Regions from separate parts of the Streptomyces sp. NBC_01116 genome, predicted to be linked through region 2. Evidence: riboswitches for the same ligand, from Rfam matches in the RefSeq annotation. Region 2 holds a riboswitch; the other holds the start of a gene.
What was found. Region 2 has a riboswitch for cyclic di-AMP ahead of OG245_RS17500 (M23 family metallopeptidase). Riboswitches for the same ligand answer to the same signal wherever they lie in the genome.
Positions count from the first base shown of each region.

Region 1 (5,056 bases), 3.7 Mb from region 2:
GGCCGGGTGGCGATCCAGACGAACCTGAGCTGCCGCACCGACTGGCTGGCCGACGCCGATCCGGAGCGGATCGCGCTCTGGTGCACGTACCACCCGGGGCAGACACCGTACGAGCGGTTCCTGGGCAGGTGCCGGGAGCTGTCCGCGAGGGGAGTCCGCTACAGCGTCGGCGTGGTGGGCTTCGACGCCCATCTGGAGGAGGCGCGGCGCCTGCGGGCGGCGCTGCCGCAGGAGGTCTATCTCTGGGTGAACGCCGCCGAGGGGCACACCTACACCGACGAGGAGGCGGCGCGGTGGACGGAGCTGGATCCGCTGTTCCCCTACAGCCGTGATCCGCACCGTTCGGCGGGGCTGCCCTGCCGGACGGGCGAGTCGGTGATCTCGGTGGACGGTGACGGCACAGTGCGCCGCTGTCACTTCGTCAAGGCGGAGCTGGGGAATCTCTACGACGGCAGTTACCGCGGGGCGCTCGGCCCGCGGGCCTGTCCGCTCGCCGTGTGCGACTGCCACATCGGCTATGTGCATCTGGAGTCGCTGCCGCTGTACGACGTGTTCGCGGGCGGTGTCCTGGAGCGGATACCGGCGGGACGTCTCCCGGGCGGAGGCACGCCGCCGGACGGACTCGTGGTGCCGAGCCCGTCCCGGCGTGCGCTTCCCCTGCTGGAGCCCTGACCGTCCCGCCGGCTACAGCGGCAGAAGATCCGGGCGCTTCGCCGCGACATGGTCGCCGGAGGACTCTCCGCGCAGCCGTCGGCCGATCCAGGGCACGAGGTACTCGCGGGCCCACTGGATGTTGTCGCGGCGGGCGTCGAAGGGCCTGCGCTGGGCCTGCGGGGGCCAGGGCTGGTCGGGATCGGCGGGCACGTCGTGGCCGAGGACCTGGGCGGCGCGCAGCGCGACGCGGGTGTGGCCCTCGGGCGACAGGTGCAGCCGGTCGTTGTCCCACGCTCGCCGGTCCTGCACGGAACGCAGCGACCACAGGTCCAGCACGGGGCAGTGGTAGCGGTCGGCGATGGCCCGCAGATGGACGTTGTACGTGGCGATCTTGCCGCGCATGTGGCGCAGCACCGGAACGCCCCGGGTGTCGAAGCCGGTGGTGACCATGACCGTGCCGACGGCGTTGCTCAGGTCGGCGACCGCCCGCTCGAAGCGCTCGGCGAGGTCGTCGGGGTCGGTGCCGGGCCGGATGATGTCGTTGCCGCCCGCGCAGAAGCTGACCAGGTCGGGGGCCAGTTCCTTGGCGCGCGGGATCTGCTCCTCGACGATCTGGTCGAGGAGACGTCCTCGTACGGCGAGATTGGCGTAGCGGAAGCCCCCGTGCGGGGAGTCCCCGGGGCCGGCCACCGCGTCGGGGGCCAGGAGCCGGTCGGCGAGGAGCACCGCGAAGCGGTCCGCCCAGCCGAGATACGTCCCGTCGGGGCCGGGGTCGCCGACTCCCTCGGTGAAACTGTCGCCAATCGCCGCGTACGACCCGATGGTGTGCTGCTGGTTTTTTCTCGAATCGTCTGCCACAAGCACTTATCCTGCATCGCGCGATGTGACCTACGCGACCGTAATACGGGGTTGACGGGTGGTGAGATAGACCACCCGGTCAGTTTTTGGTAAAGCCGGAATAAGTGGAGGGGCGGTGCGCCGCCGCGCACCGCCCCTCGATCACTTCTCGCCGTGTCCGGTCAGACGGAGACGCCGTGCTGACGCAGGTACGCGATCGGGTCGACGTCCGAGCCGTAGCCCGGGCCGGTGCGCACCTCGAAGTGCAGGTGCGGGCCGGTGGAGTTGCCGGTGGAGCCGGAGAGGCCGATCTGCTGGCCGCCGGTGACGGTCTGGCCGACGGAGACGTTGAGCGAGGACTGGTGGGCGTACTGGGAGTACATGCCGTCCTCGTGCTGGATGACGACCTCGTTGCCGTAGGAGCCGCTGTTGCCGGCCGAGACCACGGTGCCCGGGCCGATGGCGAGTACGGGGGTGCCGGAGGCGGCCTGGAAGTCCGAGCCGGTGTGGTAGCCGCTGGACCAGCTGGCGCCGGAAGCCCGGTACTGGGTGGTGACGTTGGCGCTGGCCAGCGGGGCGGACCAGCCGGAGCCGGTGGCCTCGGAGGAGCCGGTCCGCGCCGAGCCGCCGGAGCCCTCGGAGTCGTCGGCGGAGACGGTGTCCGCCTTCGGGGCCTCCTTCGGCGCGGCCTTCGGCGCCGGTTCGGCCTTCTTCGGCGCGGCCTTCGGCGCGGCGGACTTCTCGGCCGGGGCGGAGCCCTTGGCGCCGAGGGTCAGCTTCATGCCCGGGTGGATCAGGCCGGGGTTCTCGCCGACGGTGGAGCGGTTGTCCTGGTACAGCTTCTCCCACCCGCCCTTGAGCTGGTGCTCGGCCGCGATCTTCGCCAGGTAGTCGCCGGCGACGACGGCGTACGTCTTCGGGTCCGCCTTCGACGCGGCGGGGGCGGCGGCCGGGGCCGTGTGGGCGGCGGCGACCGAGGCGGCGGGCTTCGCGGCCGGAGCCGCCTGGTCCGCGGCGCTCGCCACGGTGGCGCCGATGAGCGGCAGGACGAGTGCGGCGCCGCCGGTCCCTGCGACGAGGACGCCGCGGGAGATCGGGCCGGACTTCGAACGACGGTGCTTACCCTTTGCGGGCATGGGGCTGGTCCTCTCCGGCGCCTGCGAGGTGAGCTGTCGGGTTCGGGCTGGAGATGCCCGGTCGCGTTGCGGCGACTTCACCCCGAGCCGGTCCGGATCGCTCCGGATCGGCGGCTTACCTGGTTCCCCCGCTCCTGCCACGCGTTGGTGGGTGGGTGCGAATTCCGGGCGGCGGCAGGATTAGGCGGTCCGTCCGGATTGCGGCGACCGTAAACGAGTCAGGACGAGCGGAACAAGCCATCGGTTGCCCACCGGAATCGTCGATTCAATATCGTTCCGGAATTCCCGTCACACTCCGTGGATTACGGATCTTGGATTTCCGTGCGGGCAACGGGAATGCCCCGGGGCGCGCTCGCCACGGACCGTCACGGATATGATCCCGCTCACCTCGGGAATACCATCTCCCCCATTAGCGGGGCATGTTCTGCGAAATGCACCAATACGGACATCGGGCCGGCTTCCCTCCTGACGCCGGGTCAGCGAGGCCGTCCCGACACCGCGCGCCGGGGCGCACGACCGTGATGATTTTCCGTCGAATCGATGTCGTATCGTCACGGGAGCGCCCTCGCCGGCGAGCCGCGCCGACGCCAGAGATCCCAGGAGCCACCGTGACGCAGCAGGTGCCGCAGGTCCCGCCGACAGAGACCGTGCTGACCGGAGTCCGCAACTTCCGCGACGTGGGCGGGCTCCCCACCGCGGACGGTCGGCGCACCGCCTTCGGACGGCTCTACCGGAGCGGCCACCTGGCCCACGCCACCGCCGAGGACGCGGCCTTCCTCGGCGGGCTCGGACTGCACACGGTCTTCGACTTCCGCCACTCCGCCGACCACCGGCTCGACGGGTACGACATCGAGCTGCCCGGTGTCCGCAATGTCAGCATTCCACTCTCGGACCCGGCCGACGGCACCGAGTTCTGGCGGCTGGTGAGCGACGGAAGAATCGAGCAGCTGCGCTCGGTCCTGGCGGACGGCAAGGGCGCCGACCGCATGATCCGGATGTACCGCGCGACGATCGAGGAGCGCACCGCCGAGCACAGCCGGGTGCTGCACTCCCTGGCCGAGGACAGCGTCCCCGCCCTGATGCACTGCGCGGCGGGCAAGGACCGGGCCGGTCTCTCGATCGCGGTCGCCCTGCTGGCGGTCGGCGTCGAGCCGGAGGCGATCGAGGAGGACTACCTCAAGTCCAACGACCTCCACCGCCGCTACGACGTGAAGCGCTCCGAGGAGTCCGGCTCCGGGATGTCGCCCGAGGTGATGGAGCTGCTGGACCCGCTCTTCGGGGCGCGGCCCGCCTACCTCGCGGCGGCCTTCACGACCATCGAGGAGAACTGGGGCACGACGGACCGCTACCTGGCGGAGGGGCTGAAGGTCTCCCCCGGGACCCGGGAGCGGCTGCGCGAGCGCCTGCTCGACCAGGGCTGACCCGGACGGGCAATCCGTCCGGGGCGGAGGGTCGTCCCGCCGTCACTTGCTCCCGGCCACCACGAAGAGCAGGTAGAGGAAGCCCGCGATGACGTGGCCCGCCACCAGGTAGGCGAAGAGCCGGATGATCACACCGCGCGGCATCCGCTTCTCCTGCGGGTCCTCGTTCGGGCGGCGGCCGGGACCGAGCGGGTCGTAGTGTTCGGAATCGGACATGACGGTCCTCTCTGTCGGCCTCGCGGCCGGTGGAGCGAAGGGTGGAGCCGGCCGGGACGGCCGGTTCAGCGCGCGTGGAGGGCGTTGCCGAGGCACAGCTCGGCGGCGGGGCTCTGCAGCAGGGAGTGGACGAAGAGCAGCTCCGCACCGCAGCGGTCGACGGCCGCGATCCGGTGCGGGGTGAGCGAGTCGAAGTGGGCGCTGTCGCCGGGTTCGAGGTCGTGGACGGTGTCGCCGAGCCCGATCCGCAGCCGCCCCTCCAGGACGTACAGCCACTCCTCACCGGGATGCACCCGGACCAGGTCGCCCTGGGCGCCGTACGGAACGCGCACCCGCAGCGCCTGCATCGCGCGGCCGGACCCACCGGCCTGCCGGTACATCCAGCCGTCGGCCTCCGCCCCCTCGAAGCCGCCGCCGCGGACGATCGCGTCCCGTTCGGGCGGTTGCTCGCCGAGCAGCTCGGAGACCGTCGTACCGTAGATACGGGCGAGCCCCAGCAGCATCGGCAGCGAGGGCTGCCTGCGGCCGGTCTCCAGCCGGGAGAGATGGGCCGGGGAGAGTCCGGCCCGGCCGGCGGCGGTCTCCAGGGTGAGACCGCGGTCACGGCGCAGGTCACGCAGTCGGGGCGCGACGCCGGGAAGCTCGTCCGGCACCCCTTCGTCCGGAGTGTTCATGCCTCCATTGGGCCAGGATCTTTCCTCTGAGGCAAATAACTTACCTCAGAGGCAATTCCCGTTCCCGGGCGAGTCAGCGGTTGGCCACGGCCTGCTTGACCAGTGTCCGGCCGAAGTC
Region 1 covers NZ_CP108644.1:7,668,880-7,673,935, reverse strand. Annotated here, with positions in the region: gene OG245_RS33660 (STM4011 family radical SAM protein) at 1-672, shown strand, start outside; gene OG245_RS33655 (SGNH/GDSL hydrolase family protein) at 685-1,512, opposite strand; gene OG245_RS33650 (peptidoglycan DD-metalloendopeptidase family protein) at 1,674-2,627, opposite strand; cyclic di-AMP (ydaO/yuaA leader) riboswitch at 2,633-2,791, opposite strand; gene OG245_RS33645 (tyrosine-protein phosphatase) at 3,236-4,048, shown strand; gene OG245_RS33640 (DUF6126 family protein) at 4,091-4,264, opposite strand; gene OG245_RS33635 (helix-turn-helix domain-containing protein) at 4,330-4,938, opposite strand; gene OG245_RS33630 (aspartate aminotransferase family protein) at 5,012-5,056, opposite strand, start outside.
Region 1: it holds a riboswitch for cyclic di-AMP, as region 2 does, so the genes downstream of both, OG245_RS33650 (peptidoglycan DD-metalloendopeptidase family protein) here and OG245_RS17500 (M23 family metallopeptidase) in region 2, are expected to answer to the same signal.

Region 2 (5,056 bases):
TGGTGTCCACGCCGGTCAGGAGTCCCAGGCCCTGGATGATGCCCGCGTACACGACGACGATCACCAGGAACCACGGCCACGTCAGTCGTCGCCCCGGCCGGCCGTCCCGTATCGCGCCCGTCTCGTCCCGCACCCGCGTCACCCTCTTCTCCGATGGCGCGAGCACTGCCGTCGCTCCGCCTGCCGTAGCCACACGGTCAGGTGCGGACGTTCTCAAAGATCTCATGCGGAACAGTGCAAAAGCCATGAGGTTCCCCGAGATCGACGCCCCGGGGCCCCGGCCGGGGCAGCTGATCCGTAAGTGGTCGAAGGCGCGCCGGGAATGCCGTAGAGTTGTGTTTACCGACGCGGGGTGGAGCAGCTCGGTAGCTCGCTGGGCTCATAACCCAGAGGTCGCAGGTTCAAATCCTGTCCCCGCTACTGAAGACCCGGGCCCGGCACGCACAGCGTGCCGGGCCCGGGTCGTTTCCGGCTCCGTGCTGGTTCGGCTTGACCTTGACGCAGCGTAAAGATCTAGCGTTTCCGGCATGGAGTGGTCCATTCAGGAAATCGCCCGACAGGCCGGCACCACGAGCCGCACGCTCCGGCACTACGGAGACCTCGGCCTTCTCACGCCGAGCCGGATCGGGAGCAACGGCTACCGCTACTACGGCCAGGACGCCCTCGTCCGGCTGCAGCGCATCCTGCTGCTGCGGGAGCTCGGTCTTTCGCTGCCCGCCATCAAGGACGTGCTCGTGGGGCAGCGGGACACCGCGGTGGCGCTGCGGGCGCATCTGCGGCTGCTCGAACAGGAACAGGCGCGCATCGGGCGGCAGATCGCCTCGGTGCGGACCACTCTCCACAAGACGCAGGAGGGGATGGAACTCATGGCCGATGAGGTGTTCGACGGCTTCGACCACACCGCCCACGAGCAGGAGGTCACCGAGCGCTGGGGCCGGGACGCGTACGAGGAGGGCGACCGCTGGTGGCGTTCGCTCGGGCCGGAGAGGAAGAAAGCCTTCCAGGACGAGCACGAGGCCATCGCGCGCGCCTGGGGCCGGGCCAGGGAGGCCGGCCTCGCCGCTGACGGGGCCGAGGCGCAGGACCTCGCGCGACGGCACTGCGCGTGGCTGTCCTCGGCCAAGGAGCCCAGCCGTTCGTACGTGATCGGGCTCGGCGAGATGTATGTCGCCGATCCCCGCTTCGGAAAGAACTACGATCGCTACGGGGACGGCACCGCCGCCTTCGTACGGGACGCACTGACGGTATACGCGGAACACCGGCTCTCCGACTGACCACGGAAGGCCGGACCGCCGTCCGCCTTCCCCCTATCCGGCCGATGCGGAGCAGCCGCTCGGCGCGGCTCCGGGAAGCCTGGGCGGGGCGCGGTACCGTCCGCAGCCGTGGGTGGACCGGGCAGGAGTGCACAGGTGGGGATGGCCGACGAGCGGCGCAGTGGCACGGCGGGGAGCATCGACGCCGTGGGCCGGGTGGTGTTCGGGTCCCGGGAGGGCCAGCTGACGTCCGACGGCCGGCGCACCGGGCGGTTCGTCCGGATGCTGCCCGCCCTGCTGATCCTCGGCGGGCTGGTGTTCGACTCGCTGGCACCGCCGAACTTCACCGCGGTACCCCTGTTCGTCGCGGCCCCGCTGATCGCCGCGCCGTTCTTCTCGAAGTCCCGGACCGTCCGTACGGGTATCGCCGCGGTCCTGTCCGTCATCGCGATGCGGCTCTCCGACGGGACCTCCACCCAGGTGGTCCCGGTCATCGAGATGCTCACCGTGCTCACGGCCTCGGTGCTGGCCCTCGTCATCAACGGCGTCGTGCGGCGCGGCAACGAGCAGCTGGCCTCGGCCCGGGTCATCGCGGAGACCGCCATGCGGGCCGTGCTGCCGACCCCGGCCGAGCGGATCGGCGGACTCCAGGTGGCCGCGCGGTACGAGGCGGCGCAGGCGGACGAGTTCGTGGGCGGCGACCTGTTCGCCGTCGCGGACACCCCGTACGGCGTACGTGTGGTCGTCGGCGACGTACGCGGCAAGGGGCTGGACGCCGTGGAGGCGGTGGCGGTGATCATCGGGGCGTTCCGGGAGGCCGCCGAACAGGAGCGTTCGCTGGAGGGAGTCGCGCAGCGACTGGAGCGGGCGCTGGCCCGGGAGGGGACGCGGCGGTACGGGCTGGACGCCATGGAGGGGTTCATCACCGCCGTGCTGGCCGAGATCCCGCCCGGTGCGGAGTCGTTGCGCATCGTCAACCGCGGCCACCCCGAGCCGATCCTGCTGCACGCGGACGGCGCCCTCGAGGTGCTGGCGCCCTCGGTGCCCGCCATGCCGCTGGGGATGGACCTGGGGGTGTGGCCGGACCGGTCCGACGAGTGGGCGATGCCCGCCGGGGCGACGCTCCTCGCCTTCACGGACGGCCTGTCCGAGGCCCGGGACCCGAACGGGGTCTTCTACGACCCGGCGGCCCGGCTGCGCGGCCGGATCTTCCCGGGGCCGGAGGAGCTCTTGTCGGCGCTGACGGACGACGTACGGCTGCACACCGGCGGGCGGACCACGGACGACATGGCGCTCATCGCGGTGGGCCGGCCGGCGGAGGGGCAGCCCGTGCGCCGGACGACGGTGAAGATCGTGGGCCGGGGCGACGACTCCGGGCGATGACCCCGGGCGACCTCGGACGATGACCCCGGGCGATGACCGATCGATGACACGGTGCGTAATCGAAGGGCACCGCTGCGCATAACATTTGACACACCATCAGAAAAAGGGGTGTGGCTGAGGCACGGTCAAGTCGCCCGATTGCGCCCGGTTGTCACCCGTACATCCCTGCCGTGTTCGTTAATGATCAACAGGAACAGCTTGGAATAGGGCCCGTCTGTCTATTAACGTTCGATAACGCAGCGCGGTCGTCACAGCCGTCGTCAGAGACGGCGCCGCGCGCGAGCGCCGAATTCCGCAAGGGAACCGGGGAACCACCTACATGGGGTGAATCGGACGCCTGCGTCTCGTGAGGGACGGAGGGGCCCGTAGGAGACCTTCCTGCTCCGAACCCGTCAGCTAACCCGGTAGGCGAGAAGGAAGGAAAGGAGTGCGCCCACGTGGCGTCCAACAAGCCTGCCCCTGAGGCCGTGTCACCCTTCAGTGCCGACACCTACGGTGGCGCGGAGCGGTCCACGGGGGAGTGGAATCCCACCGCGGAGTCCATCCGCCCCGTGCGCGGCAAGCACCGCGTGGCCAAGCAGCGTGGTCTGGCCCGCAGCTCCACCGTCCTCGGCGTCGGTGTCATAGCGGCCGTCGGTGCGGGCGGTATGGCCACCGCCCAGGACAAGGCGCCGGTCTCCATCTCTCTTCCCGATTCCATCGCGGACAACCTCCCCGACGCCAAGTCCCTTCCCGGCGTCGGGTCTTTGATGTCCGACGAGGCGGAGCCCGCCCCGGTCGCCGCGTCCGCGCCGCTCACCACCGCCGGCCTCACCACCGCCGAGGCGGAGCAGGGCACCGGCGCCGGCGAGGCGCTGCGTGCCCGGATCCTCCAGCAGGCCGAGCAGCAGCAGGCCAGCGCCGACGCCGAGGCCAAGGCCGCCGCCGAGAAGGCAGCGGCCGAGACCGCCGCCGCCGAGGCCAAGAAGCAGCAGGACGAGGCCGAGGCCGAGGCCGCCGCGAAGAAGAAGGCGGCGGAGGAAGCGGCGAAGAAGAAGGCGGAGGCCGAGCGCCTCGCCAAGCTGGCCGCCAGCTTCTCCCTCCCCACCTCCTCGTACACGATCAGCTCGACCTACGGTCAGTCCGGCGCGATGTGGTCCTCCGGCCAGCACACCGGCCTCGACTTCGCCGGGTCCACCGGCGCGCCGCTCAAGGCCGTGCACAGCGGCACGATCACGTCGGCCGGCTGGTCGGGCTCGTACGGCTACCGCACGGTGCTCCAGCTCGATGACGGCACGGAGATCTGGTACGCCCACCAGTCCTCGATCGACGTCTCGGTCGGCCAGAAGGTCACCACCGGCCAGACCATCGGCCGCATGGGCGCCACCGGCAACGTGACCGGCACCCACCTCCACCTGGAGGTCCGCACCGCGGGCGGTTCCGCGATGGACCCGCTGGCCTGGCTGAACAGCAAGGGCCTGAACGTCTGACCTCCCGGCCCCGCGGCTGAGGTCCCTCGTCGCCGCCGACCCCGGCAGCCCTGACGCACCCCCCCGACGTCAGGGCTGCCGGTCTGTCCGGGCACGGCATCGCCCGCCGGCCGACGGAATACCGTCCCCGCCCCGGCTCGTTGAACCTCCACATGACTTCTCCGCGCACTCTCGGCTCCTCCGACCTCCAGGTCTTCCCCCTTGCCCTCGGCGGCAACGTCTTCGGCTGGACGGCGGACGAGGACCAGTCCTTCGCCGTCCTGGACGCGTACGTCGCGGCCGGCGGCAACTTCATCGACACCGCCGACTCGTACTCCGCCTGGGCCGAGGGCAACGAAGGCGGTGAGTCGGAAGCCGTCATCGGCAAGTGGCTCGCCTCCCGCTCCCACCGGGCCGACATCGTCGTCGCCACCAAGGTCGGCGCCCACCCCGAGCACCGCGGCCTCTCCGCCGGCACCATCAAGGGCGCGGCCGAGGCCTCGCTGCGCCGCCTCGGCACCGACCACATCGACCTCTACTACACGCACTTCGACGACGAGACCGTCCCGGTCGAGGAGATCATCACCGCCCTCGACCAGCTGGTGAAGGACGGCAAGGTGCGGCACATCGCGGCCTCCAACATCAGCCCCGAGCGCCTGCGCGCCTCGCTCGACTTCTCCGAGCGCGCGGGCCTCGCCCGGTACGTCGCCCTCCAGCCGCACTACAACCTGGTCTCCCGCGACACCTACGAGGGCGGTCTCCAGGACACCGCGGCCGACGCCGGCCTCGCCGCCGTCCCGTACTTCGCGCTCGCCTCGGGCTTCCTCACCGGCAAGTACCGCCCCGGTACGACCGTGGAGAGCGCCCGCTCGGCGAAGGCGGGCAGCCACCTGGAGTCGGAGCAGGGCCGCAGGGTGCTGGCCGCCCTCGACCGGGTCGCCGGGGAACGGAACGCCGAGATCGCCACGGTCG
Region 2 covers NZ_CP108644.1:4,014,768-4,019,823, reverse strand. Annotated here, with positions in the region: gene OG245_RS17520 (lysostaphin resistance A-like protein) at 1-133, opposite strand, end outside; tRNA gene OG245_RS17515 (tRNA-Met) at 347-420, shown strand; gene OG245_RS17510 (MerR family transcriptional regulator) at 528-1,274, shown strand; gene OG245_RS17505 (PP2C family protein-serine/threonine phosphatase) at 1,416-2,636, shown strand; cyclic di-AMP (ydaO/yuaA leader) riboswitch at 2,910-3,062, shown strand; gene OG245_RS17500 (M23 family metallopeptidase) at 3,074-4,105, shown strand; gene OG245_RS17495 (aldo/keto reductase) at 4,258-5,056, shown strand, end outside.